Regions from separate parts of the Chryseobacterium sp. YR221 genome, predicted to be linked through region 1. Evidence: riboswitches for the same ligand, from Rfam matches in the RefSeq annotation. Region 1 holds a riboswitch; each other region holds the start of a gene.
The links. Region 1 has a riboswitch for cobalamin ahead of metE (5-methyltetrahydropteroyltriglutamate--homocysteine S-methyltransferase). Riboswitches for the same ligand answer to the same signal wherever they lie in the genome.

Region 1 (4,387 bases):
TGGTTTGGGATTGCGCATATTGAGACCAGTATACAGTCATTGGATCAGGACGGGAAATATCTCCGAAAATAACGGGTGGTTTTACACAACGGCTTCCATAGCTCTGTACCCAGCCATTTTTAGTAAAAATAAATCCTTCAAGCTTTTCCCCGAAGTATTCTACCATGTCATTACGTTCAAATTCTCCGTGAACAAGGACATCAATTCCTATTTCTTCTTGCCAACGGATGGTTCTCTGAGTTTCCTCTTTCAATAAAGCATCGTATTGTTCTGCACTAAGATCTCCTTTCTTAAACTGGGCCCTCCAGCTTCTTACTTCAGTAGTTTGCGGGAATGAGCCTATGGTGGTGGTTGGGAATAGCGGAAGCTGTAATGATTCCTGCTGCTTTTCTTTACGGATTCTAAATGAATTCTTTCGCTGAGCATCTTCTTCAGTAACGGCAGCCACTCTTTGTTTCACTTTATCATTATGAATAAGAGAAGATGTTTTTCTGCTGGCAACAGCCTTTTTATTGTCTTCAAAATCTGCAAGGATACTTTCATCCTCAGTTTCTGAAGCAAGAGCTTTAAGACTTACGACTTCTTTCACTTTTTGTTTTGCAAAAGACAGCCAGTTTTTAATTTCAGGCTGAAGGGCCGTTTCAAAATCCAGATCACAAGGCGAATGAAGTAATGAACATGACGGAGCCACAAAAATTCTTTCTGTACCCAGTTTTTCAGTAGCTTTTTTAATGAAAGTCAAAGACTTTTCATAGTTGTTTTTCCAGATATTTCTTCCGTCTACCACTCCTAATGACAGGCTTAGGTTTTCAGGAATAGCATTTAAAATATCTTCCAGCTGCTCAGGATTTCTCACCAGGTCTATATGCAGAACGTCTGCAGGAAGTGACACAGCAAGAGATGCATTGTCTTTCAATCCGTCGAAATAGGTTGCGATGATGAATTTCAGTTTTGGAAACTGCTTTCTAAGTTCCTGATAAACGTACTGATAGGTTTCTTTGGCTTTCTCCGTTATATCTAAGGTTAAAAACGGTTCATCAAACTGAATCCATTGGGCACCCTGATCCTGAAGTTTTGTTATGATTTCGGTGTATACCGGAAGAAGATTTTTTGCAAGATCCAGTTTATCAAATCCTTCTTCCTTTTCTTTTCCTAAAAGAAGGTAAGAAACAAGCCCGATGAGTACCGGCTTGGCATTAATTCCAGCTTGTTTAGCTCCCGCAAACTCGTTGAATATTTTGTCGGAAGTCAGTTTAAACTGCTGATTTTTATAAAATTCTGGAACAATATAATGATAATTGGTATCAAACCATTTGGTCATTTCCATGGCCGTGATATCCAGTCCGTCTTTCTGGTATCCTCTGGCCATCGCAAAGTACAGATCCAGTTCTGAATTATTTTTTTTAAGGGCGACTTCATGATAACGTACCGGAATAGCTCCTACAATTAAGCTCATATCCAGTACCTGATCATAATAGGAAAAATCATTACATGGGATAAGGTCTATCCCTGCTTCCTTCTGAATATTCCAATTGTGATTGCAGATATTCCTTCCTGTAGTAAGAAGTTCTTCCAAAAGAATTTTACCTGACCAATATTGCTCGCAGGCTTTTTTGAGTTCTCTTTTGCTACCAATTCGCGGATAGCCTAGAATGTGCGTTTGCATTTTTTAAACTTTTAATTAAACTTATTTTTAAAAGCTCTTTGAATGCTTCGTAATGCTTTTGCCGGTATCTATTTTTGGGAAAATAATGACATATCTGATAATCCCGTTTTACTCTGAGAAAAACGTACTAAAAAATATATCATCTGTATGACCCAAAGCTTCAGACCGCGAAAGCATTGTCAATTCAGTAAAGGCAGGTCTCCTGACTTGTAACAGTTTCTGTCGTCCTTCCCGCTTTCAGGCAGTGGATCACAAGGACAGAAACCTTTGGTGTGTTACTTACAGTTGCGCGACAGCTCGTGATTTGCACACGATTCCCTATTAATTTACCTTACGTAAAACCTCCCCTGTTTGATGAAGTATTGTAAAGAACTATTCTTTATTAATTATACTGACTATCTGTATTGATAGAAGATTTTAATTTTGTGTAAAATTACACATACAGAATAAATGAACAAGTATTGATTTAAAATAAAGCAAATATATCCTTATAGTTAAATTTTAAAAGAATATAATTCTGTAACTTTGATGAAAATTAATACTAAAAAGAATAATATCCTGTGGAACATCTCGATACCAAAGATATACAGCTGCTGAGACTGCTTCAGAAAAATGCAAAACTTACCGTTAAGGAGCTTGCCAAAGAAGTTAACCTTTCTCCTTCTCCTGTTTTTGAAAGGGTGAAACGTCTGGAACAGGAAGGCTATGTGAAAAAATATGCTGCAGTTCTTGATCCTGATAAGCTTAACCGGGGTTTTACCGTTTTCTGCCAGATCAAACTGAAAATTCATGACCGTTCTGTAGGGTATGATTTCGTTAATGAAATTATGGATATAGAAGAAGTGGCAGAATGTTATAATATTTCGGGAGATTTTGATTTCCTGCTGAAAGTTCAGGTCCGGGATATGAAACATTATCAGGATTTTGTATTCAATACACTGGGATCTGTAGATTCTATCGGAAGTACACATAGTACCTTTGTAATGGCAGAAGTGAAAAATACCCATGGATTAACGATCTGATACAAAAAGATGAGGATGTACAAAAATTTTCAGACATCCTCATCCTGACCAGATTAAAAAGGGCGGTCGAACTTTTCTATATTCGATCGTATTAATTTCCCTGGAAATCAGGGGTTCTTTTTTCTATAAATGCCCCTATGCCTTCGCTATGGTCCTGTGTGGTAAATAATGCTCCGAATAAAGCCGCTTCTTGTTTTAATCCTTCAGAGATATGAAGTTCAGATCCTGTATTTAAAGACTGTTTTGCTTTTGCAACAGCCACAGGTCCTCTTGATGCAATGGTTTTGGCCAGCTTTAGAGCTTCATTCAGTAATTCTTCGGGTGCAAAAACATGGTTGACAAAACCGAAATCTTTGCAGGCTTCCGCGGAATAAAAGTCTCCTGAGAAAACCATTTCCCTGGCTTTATATAAACCAATCGCTCTTGGAAGACGTTGGGTACCCCCAAAACATGGTAATAAGCCCAATGTAACTTCCGGTAACCCGAATTTCGCTTTTCCGCTTGCTAAAATAATATCGCAGGATAATGCCAGTTCACAACCACCGCCCAGGGCAAATCCATTTACGGCTGCAATCACTGCAAACGGCAGGTTTTCAACAGCATTAAATGCCGTCTGTGCCACCATTGAAAAGTCTTCCGCTTCTTTGGGACTCATCCCCTGCATGGCTTTGATATCAGCTCCTGCAACAAAAGCTTTATCCCCGGACCCGGTAATGATTAAGACTCTTATATTCCGGTCTGATTGTATTTGTTCCGTAAATGAAGTAAGTTCTTTTAAAACTGTTTCATTCAAAGCATTCAAAGCTTGTGGTCTGTTGATCGTTAGTGTTCCGATATGGCCTTCCTGGTGATATATTAATGTTTCAAAATTCATTGTCTTACGTTGAAATTTAAAGGTTAAATATTGGGAATGAAAATAGAGGGTGAATGGCTGTTTTAATTTTCAATATTCCCTTTTCCATTTAAAAATTGAAGAATACTGGAGAAATCTGTTTTCCCATGTCCTGTTTCACTCCAGATTCTGTATAAGTTCAGTGCGGTATTCCCTAATGGTGTAGAGGTTTTGGTTTCCAATCCGGCTTCTGCGGCAAGGCCTAAATCTTTAGCCATCAGATCTACGGCAAAGCCTCCTGAATAGGCTCTGGAAGCCGGAGCATTTTCCATCACACCGGGATATGGGTTGTATACTTCTAAAGACCAGTTTTTACCGGAACTTTTCTGCATGATTTCACTTAATATTTTGGGGTCCAGACCATGTTTTACTCCCAGGTTGATCGCTTCTGAGGTGCCAATCATATGAATGGCTAGCAGCATATTATTACAGATTTTAGCGACCTGTCCGGCTCCGGATTCTCCGGCATGAAATATATTTTGTCCCATACATTTCAAGATCGGTCGGGCTTTTTCATAATCTTCCTGCTTACCACCCACAATAAAGGTCAATGTTCCTGCCTGTGCCCCGCCGGTACCCCCGGAAACGGGAGCATCTATCATTTTGCACCCTTTTGAAATGGCCAATGTCGCAACTGAGCGGGCTGTAACAGCATCAATAGTACTGCTGTCAATCAATAATGTATTCGGTTTCAGAGTACTGATGAAGTCCTCAGAATAGAGTTCTGCAACATGTTTTCCTGAAGGTAACATCGAGATAATTACGTCTGCGGATTTTGCAGCATCTAAAGCTGATCCGGCCGTCTGA
Region 2 (4,387 bases), on a different contig from region 1:
ATTAAAACAACAACAACTAAAATTTTTACAATGCAAAACTTAAAACAATATTTACTATTATCAGCTTTTTCACTGGGTATAATTTCCTGCCAGAATAGTGATGATAATCCTGTTGCCAATAATGTAACCCTTGAATTTAATAATACTTTTAAAAATACAACCATTGTGCTTGGAGATGCTACCTCTGGAACAGCTACCACCAATATCTCTGCAGAAGGGCAGGTTCATCATTTCTCAGAACTAAAATATGTAATAAGTAATATTCGTCTGATAAAGGCAGATGGTAATGAAGTTCCCTACAAAATTAATGACCTGGATCAAGGAGCTACCGTAATAGATCAGTCAAAACCGGAAACGCTTCGTTATATTCTGAATAATATCCCTGCTGGGGAATATAAAAGGATCAAATTCGGATTAGGAGTAAAAAGAGAACTGAATGTACTGGATCAGATGAGGTTTCCAAAATTCTATGCAACTGCCGGTTCTAATGACACCCAAATGATGTGGGAATGGGGAGCCGGTTATCGTTTTACAAAGATTGAAGGTTTCTATGGGACAGATCATAAACAGATGTCTATCCATACAGGAAGCACCATCAAAGGATCGGAAGGGAATTTTACCCAGGGAGTAGATGCATACAGAGATGTTACCCTAGACCTGCCTACCCATGCAATAGTAGATCATAAAGCCCCTAAAATTACTGTTAAAGCAGATTTTGATAAACTGTTGACAGGTAAGATCAACACGATTGTACTGGTTACTGGAACTGGATCGGATGGGAATGCCACTCCGAATATCCATACGGCCAATCAAATGGTAAAATTTGTGGATAACCTTGGCGGAAACGGATCCGGTGATATTTCAGGAATGTTTTCAGTGACTGGTGTTGAAAACTAGATTCATCTCTGTTGTAATGAAAAAAGGAGTAAGCATTTTAGCGATTTTTATATTGTTAATATCTTGTAATAACGATTATTATGAGCCTGTTTCTTATGATAATCCTCAAGTATCACTCAATATTCCTTTTGGCTTTCCGGAACTAAATAATTCGGTGAAATCTAATATGCCTACAAAATATGGAGTAGAGCTGGGGGAGAAGTTATTTCAGGATAAAAAACTCAGTGCAGATAATACAATATCCTGTTCCAGCTGTCACATTCAGGGAAATGCTTTTGCCGATAACAATGCGCAGGCGGTAGGTATTGAGAATAGACTAGGCTTACGGAATGTACCGGCTATTCAGAACATGATGTTTTTGAATTTTTATAATTGGGACGGGAATATTCTTCAACTGGAAAATCAACCGCTGGTTCCTATTATCACTCATGAAGAAATGGGTTCTTCTATTTTGGAGGTGATTGGCAAAATAAAGACTGATCTTATGTATAGAGATTTATTCAGAAAGGCATTTGGAGATGAAACCGTTACTGCGGAAAGAATTTATAAAAGTATTGCACAATACGAGTATACACTGATTTCTGCCAATAGTAAATACGACAGAGTAAGACGAAATGAAGGAGAGGTTTTTACAGGAAACGAAGCTCAGGGATATCAGACCTTTCAGCAAAAATGTGCAAGCTGTCATAGTACAGAACTTTTTACCGATCAGAGCTTTAGAAATATCGGTTTTCCTGTGAACCCCAATACCAATGAGGCCGGACGTGGAAGAGTGACGGGTCTTCCGGGAGATTATATGAGCTTTCGGGTGCCTTCATTACGAAATGTAGAACATACAGCTCCTTATGGAAGTTTTGGACAGTTTCCAACTTTAAGAGCCGTTCTTGATTATTTTGATAAAGGTGTTCTGGATGCCGATAATCTTGATCCGGTCTTTAAAAACAATGGAAACAAAATTCCTCTCTCAGAGCAGGAAAAGACTAATCTTATCTTATTTATGAAAACCCTGAGCGATCGTGAATTTGTGAAAAAATAAGTATAGATAAGAGCAAAACAATTCAACAGAATTGATGATTGAAGTTCATGAAAAATCCCGTTAGAAAATAACGGGATTTTTCATGTTTATGTATTGATAATCATTTTATTCTGCGTTGTATTGTATCTGACCGGAATTTTATATCTTTGCCGAAATTTGGCGAGCTGTAAAAAGCTCTTAAAAGGGAATCCGGTGAAAATCCGGAACAGACCCGCTGCTGTAAGCTCCATACCAAAGTTTTTGAAGATTATATCCACTGTTTTTTTAATGGGAAGGATTTCAAAAATGGAGTAAGTCAGAAGACCTGCCAGAATAAATAAACGTTTGACGCTTTCGTGGAATAAAGCTTTAGGACTACAATGATTCTGTGCAGTACATGCTGTGCTTTGTCATTGCTTTCTAATATCCATTAGCGTCATCATTATCCCTGAATGAGCTAATGGTGGCAAAACTGACTACATCTCAACTTCATAAAGTTGTTTTCACAATATTTGTGTTAACATCACAATTCTTGTTTTCTCAAATAAAGAAAAAAGACACCTTAAAGGAAGAAGCTATTAAGGCTGTCAATATTTACAAAAAGAACTTTAAAGAAATTGTTCCTGCTCAGGTATTGCAGGGAGAAGAGCTTGAAAGACTGAACAGCCACTCTGTGGCAGATGCCTTACGGTACTTTTCCGGTGTTCAGATCAAGGACTACGGTGGAATAGGAGGGCTCAAGACCATTAATATCCGAAGTATGGGAAGCCAGCATGTAGGGGTTTTTTATGATGGCATTCAATTGGGAAATGCTCAGAACGGTCTTGTGGATCTGGGAAGATATTCTTTGGATGATCTGGAAGAAATATCATTATACAACGGTCAGAAAAGTGAGATCTTTCAGCCCGCCAGGGATTTCGGATCATCAGGTTCTATTTATTTGCAGCCTAAAACACCTGTTTTTACCGGAACACGAAAAACAAATCTTGTTTTGAGGGCAAAAAGTGCATCAATTGATTTATTCAATCCTTCTTTCCGTTTAGAACAGAAACTATCACCAAGAATTTCCACAAGTTTTAGTGCTGAATTTCTGCAAAGTGATGGTATTTACAGATACCGGTATGCAAAAAAATATCCTAACGGAGAGCCTGCCTATGATACAATAGCTAAAAGAAGAGACTCTGATATTAAAGCCAAACGTTTTGAAACCTCTTTGAATGGTACTTTAAATAATGGAAGCTGGAATATCCGTGGCTATGGCTATATTTCCAATCGGGGTGTTCCTGCTCCTGTTGTGAATAGCCGTTTTGACGGGCGAGGGGCAAGAATGTTTGATGAGAATTATTTTGTACAGGCCAACCTGAGGAAAAAGCTTTTCCCTAAATTCGAAACTCAGCTTAAAGCAAAATTCGCTTACGATTATACCCGTTTTCTTGATACGGTACAGTCTCAGTTGGTTAAATATTCAGATAATACCTACATTCAAAGGGAGCTGTATATTTCATCTTCCAATTTATATACAGTGAATTCCCATTGGGACATTAGCTTGAGTGCAGATTTCCAATACAATAATCTGGATGCAGATCTATATCAATTTTCTTATCCTACCCGGTATACCACATTGGTGGCTTTGGCTACGACCTATCAATGGAACAGGTTTAAAGTTTTAGGAAGTCTGTTAGGTACTTTTACTTTTGAAGAAGTGGAACGAAATAAAAGACCTGAGGATAGAAGTGAATGGACTCCTGCTATTTTTATGAGCTACCAGCCGGCTATTGTTCCGGAGCTTACCTTTAGAGCTTTCTATAAAAAGATTTTCAGACTTCCCACCTTCAATGATCTTTATTATACCAATATCGGAAGTACTTTTCTAAAGCCTGAGTTTACGACGCAGTATGATTTGGGGTTTACCTATCAGAAGAAATATAATCATCCTGTCTTTAAAGCTTTTTATGCCAAGGTAGATGGTTATTACAACCGGGTAAAAGATAAAATTGTTGCAGCACCCACAGGAAATATGTTCCGCTGGATGATGATGAACCTTGGGCTGGTTGACATCATAGGTACAGATGTGAATGTCCAGGCTGAAATGATGTGGGGCAAAGTGAAAATTAAACCGTTGCTTTCTTATACCTATCAGAGTGCAAAAGATATCAGTAATCCGGGAGATGATATAAGCCCGGGTGATACCTTTTATAAAAAACAGATCCCTTATACCCCTTGGCACAGTGGATCTTTTACGCTGATGGCGGATTACCGTGACTGGAGTTTCAATTACAGTGTGATCTATGTTGGGGAACGCTATGACGGGCAGCAGGATAATATTCAGTACAATTTTGTTCAGCCCTGGTATACCCATGATTTATCCGTTCAGAAAAAATTCGACTACTCAGGACATCGGTTTAAACTAAGTCTTGAAATGAATAATATTTTCAATCAATATTATGATGTGGTCAGAAACTATCCCATGCCGGG
Region 3 (4,387 bases), on a different contig from region 1:
ATAAGTTTTTGTTAATTAGTTATATGTTAGAATATTGCTCCTAGCTAGATGAGCTTATTCCGATTTTACATTACAAAGATATGTAATTAAAATGGTAATATGCAATACAAAGTAGTGAAATTTTTAAAATAAAATAGTTAACATATTGTAAATCAATATTATAAATTTTAATTTAAAATTGATCAAAAATAGAATAAGGTAAAAATAGTGCCGAAAATTTTAAATAAATGCAGATAAACTGAAAAAATGAGAATGGATAAAAAGGGTATTTCTTTAGAATTTCTTAAAAAAAGAGTGACATTATATACTCGGTTTTGAATCAAATTCATTGTTGTTGTATGGCAAAGATATTTTGAAGTCGAGGTTATGATTCGTATTTTTGTTGTAAGATTTTATAAAAAAACACCTAAATCCATTTGCTATTACTATGAAAATTTTGAATTATTACAGAAGTATATCTGCATGTATTCTGTTGGGTCCTTTATGTTTTGGACAATATCAGTTTGAAGTAAAAAATGCATCAAAGAATTATGATGTCATCATCAATAGTGAAAATTGCTTTGATGAGCAATGTAAAGACAAAGGAACAATAGAATTATATGACAACAAGAACACTAAAGTTCAGACTTTAACTTCCGAAGATCTTGTATTTTATGTAAAGGAGGGGCAAAAATTGATGCCTGGAAAAATGATCCAGCTTACCAATGAAGAAAGCCCTTTTATTATTGATGATTTTAATTTTGACGGAACAGAAGATATCGCTGTCAGAAATGGAAATAAAGGAAATTACAGCAGTGCATCCTATGATGTCTATGTATTCAATAGTACGAGAATGGCTTTTGTAAAAAGTGAGGAACTTACGGAAATCGGTTCCAGTTATTTTGGATTATTTGGGGTAGATGCTAAGCGCAAACGTCTTGTAGCCACAGGAAAATCCGGATGTTGCATGATTTTTACTACGGAATATAGAGTAATTCCTAATAAGGGATTAGAAAAGGTATTGGAGAGGGAAGAGGATATGACCAATGAAGACCGTGTAAAAGTGATGACCAAAGAAAAAATAAATAATAAATGGGTGACCAAAATCAAGGTGTATCCGGCAGATCAATATAATAGATAAGTAACATAATGAAGATTCAGAAAGAGATTGATTTTATCCTGGCAGTAGATGCTTTGAAAAATGTACAGAGAAGAAATTATAATGCAGATGATTCGAGAAGAGAGAATACTGCAGAACATTCATGGCAGATCGTTATTCTTGCACAGATTTTATATCCTTATGCAAAAAACCGTGCTGACATTGATTTGCTGAGAGTTATCAGAATGCTTTCTATCCATGACCTGGTTGAAATTGAGGCAGGAGATACTTTCCTTTTTGATGAAAAAGCAATGGTCGGAAAGTTTGAAAGAGAAAAAGTTTCTGCCCAAAAGATTTTTGGAATCTTAGACGAGCCATTACGTTCGGAGTTTTTCAATTTATGGATAGAATTTGAAGAGGAAAAAACACCGGATGCTATTTTCGCCTGTGCTATCGACAGGATTATTCCTTTTATCCTGAATTCATATACCTCAGGAAAAAGCTGGACAGAAGCCGGAGTTACGGAAAAGCAGATTAGAAATATGCTTGAAAATGCCATCTGCAGAGCTTCTGATGAGATGGGGGAGGCTTTTGAACTGTTATTGACCAGAAATCTGGAAACCGGAAAAGTAATCAAATAAAAGCTTAGCGCTTTTTTCTAAAATAGTTTCGGGCGGCCAAAGGCCGCCCGAAACTTTATAATTATAGGATTTGGATTGGTTTTTTGAATTCGTCAATGGCAACAAAAGTAAAATCACCAATGATTGCTTTTTCTCTTTCGTAGGAATACATCTGTTCCGTGTAGATCTCTACATTGACCTTCATACTGGTTTTTCCAACGTAGGCAACCTTTCCGATCAGCTCAACGATAGTTCCGGCAGGAATAGGTTTTTTAAAGTCAATTTTATCACTGCTTACAGTGACCACTCTTTTTCTTGCGAATCGGGTAGCAGTAATGAAAGCTACTTCATCCATCAGCTGCATAGCCGTACCACCAAAAAGGGTATCATAATGATTTGTTGTGTTAGGGAAAACCGCTTTAAATATTCTGGTTTCGGATGCTTCAATTCTTTCTTCTGTAGTCATATTTCATTATTAATTAAAGCGAAATGAAATATTATCAAACAACAGAATAATACCAGGAATCTAAGAAATTCCTGAAAAAATCCATCAGATCAATAAACTTCATATCGCGAAAGTTTTTTGTTTAAGAAAAAGGCAGGTCTCCTGACTCGTAACATCTTTTATCCCCTTCCCATGCCTCGCACAGTGGATCTTTAATAAAAGACTTCAGTTACTTACAGTTGCGCGACAGTTCGTGATTTTCACACGATTCCCTTTTTAATCTGCGGTTAAGCAGAACCTATTTCTATGATGAATAAGCGTTAAACTTTTTCGGGGGCAAAAATAATGAATTTATTCCGGATTATGATAAATAATCTGACTGATCACTCTTCCTTTTTTTATAGTCCAAAGACTTGTATATCTGTATTCTCCTGAACCATTGATCATATAAAGAAAGATATTGTCGTTGTCTAAAGAGGTTACCGCTACATTATTGAAATCCATGGTAGGCTGAAACATGTTTTTGATGGCTTCCCGCACAAAAACAGAACCTCTGCCGGGTTGCTGAACCCTGATTGATTTAATTTCAGTCATGCCTTCAGGAAGATCATTACCGATTCCCCATGGTTTCACCTTGTCAATACTAAGGAGTTTTCCGTCAGCATCTTTCTCCTTTTTACGGTATCCGGCATTGGATGGGTAAATATCAATAACTACTTTACTTCTTTGTGCCGTAGGGATTTTAGGATCAGAATTATCAGTAAAAATCAGTGATTTCCCATTCTTGGATTTCGAAGGTGTATACTGAGGAAGCTGATCAATATAGGCGATACGCTCTTTATTTACCATTCCTTCTTTTTCAAGAGTTTCATACCTTACAAAAGGCTTTTCCTCATCCTGTTTTTCAGGATATTTGATCCATATCCACTCCGTTTCTCCCGGTGCCGGCTTTACATAAACAAAAACATCCCCTTTACGCATACGGATCTTATCTACAATCTTCCTGTAGTTATCCTTGTGTACACGTACATTGGCATATCCTTCTTCAGCTTTTACCACTCCAAAAGGAACTTTATTCTGCCCTTTAACGAATGCTAAAGAGAAAATACTAAATGCAGATAGATAGAATGCTTTGCCTACTGAAATCATTATAATAAATTTTTGATCCCCAAATATATAAATTAAATACTTTTCGGAAGATAATTATACTGTTGCAGTTCTTTTAAATCTTGTATTTTCTTTAAATGAGAGTCTGAAATACCTGATTTTCCTATTGAAAAAAAGATATCAGATGTTTAAGCTTATTTTTTAGGTAAACGTACAAAAAGAAAGAGAGCATCTCATGATGCTCTCCATTAGTTATTTTAGATTAATTTTCAAATTCTCAAATTAACGCATTCTCCAATTGATTAAATTCTTTCAAGTTCCTCCGCGTCAATGGTCGTTTTGAAAGTTCCATAATTGACAATTACTTTGTTTCGGGATATTTTTTCAATGGTCCCTACACTGGTACTTCCTGTGATGCGGACACGTTGCCCTATTTTCATCCAAACAGCACGGTCACTTTTACGTTTCTCCTCCAGTTTTTCATTGGTTTCAGCAATCTTTTCAATCACATCTTCCTTTTTAAGCTGTTGGGTAATCTTCCTTTTGACTACCTGAAGACGTTTTGATTCGTCTTTGTCAGCACCTATTTTCCTGAACTTTTCCTGTTCCAGAAGCTTTACAAAGTCCTTTACAACATCTTTCCTTGATTTCCCTTTTGTATAGCTGTCTATGAACGCCTCAATTTTGTTTCCAAACTGAAGTTTACGGTGTTCTTCTTCATAGAGCTTCTGGAAATTAAAGAGCTTTTGCTGAAGCTGCTCATTCAGCTTCTGAAGGTTATCACGCTTATCTTCTACAGACTCTTTTCTTTCCGCAAGGTCAGACTTTAGTTTTTCAACCTCAAATTTTTCCTGCTGCAGCTTCACAATGGTCTTATCAAGATTCACAATATCATGTTCCACTTTTTTCTTTGCAGAATGAATAATGAATCTTGGAATTCTATTCTTCTCAGCAACTTCGAATGTGAATGAACTTCCCGCTTGTCCCACTTCCAATTTATACATGGGTTCAAGGGTTTCTTCATTAAACAGCATAGCTGCATTTTCAGCATTGGGAAGCTGTTCTATTACCAGCTTAATGTTGGTATAGTGAGTGGTAATAATCGCAAAACTTTTCTTGTCGTAGAAATACTCCATG

Region 2: another riboswitch for cobalamin. It lies ahead of B8967_RS14290 (TonB-dependent receptor plug domain-containing protein); the one in region 1 lies ahead of metE (5-methyltetrahydropteroyltriglutamate--homocysteine S-methyltransferase).
Region 3: another riboswitch for cobalamin. It lies ahead of B8967_RS12145 (acyl-CoA thioesterase); the one in region 1 lies ahead of metE (5-methyltetrahydropteroyltriglutamate--homocysteine S-methyltransferase).

What each region holds. Positions count from the first base shown of each region.
Region 1 is NZ_FWXM01000001.1:445,909-450,295, forward strand. Features, by position in the region: gene metE (5-methyltetrahydropteroyltriglutamate--homocysteine S-methyltransferase) at 1-1,666, opposite strand, end outside; cobalamin riboswitch at 1,841-2,027, opposite strand; gene B8967_RS02075 (Lrp/AsnC family transcriptional regulator) at 2,227-2,688, shown strand; gene B8967_RS02080 (enoyl-CoA hydratase/isomerase family protein) at 2,780-3,562, opposite strand; gene mmsB (3-hydroxyisobutyrate dehydrogenase) at 3,625-4,387, opposite strand, start outside.
Region 2 is NZ_FWXM01000004.1:426,228-430,614, forward strand. Features, by position in the region: gene B8967_RS14280 (MbnP family protein) at 31-897, shown strand; gene B8967_RS14285 (cytochrome-c peroxidase) at 914-1,933, shown strand; cobalamin riboswitch at 2,074-2,260, shown strand; gene B8967_RS14290 (TonB-dependent receptor plug domain-containing protein) at 2,445-4,387, shown strand, end outside.
Region 3 is NZ_FWXM01000003.1:675,280-679,666, reverse strand. Features, by position in the region: gene B8967_RS12155 (XAC2610-related protein) at 428-1,120, shown strand; gene B8967_RS12150 (HD domain-containing protein) at 1,129-1,719, shown strand; gene B8967_RS12145 (acyl-CoA thioesterase) at 1,781-2,164, opposite strand; cobalamin riboswitch at 2,278-2,460, opposite strand; gene B8967_RS12140 (hypothetical protein) at 2,495-3,292, opposite strand; gene B8967_RS12135 (endonuclease MutS2) at 3,553-4,387, opposite strand, start outside.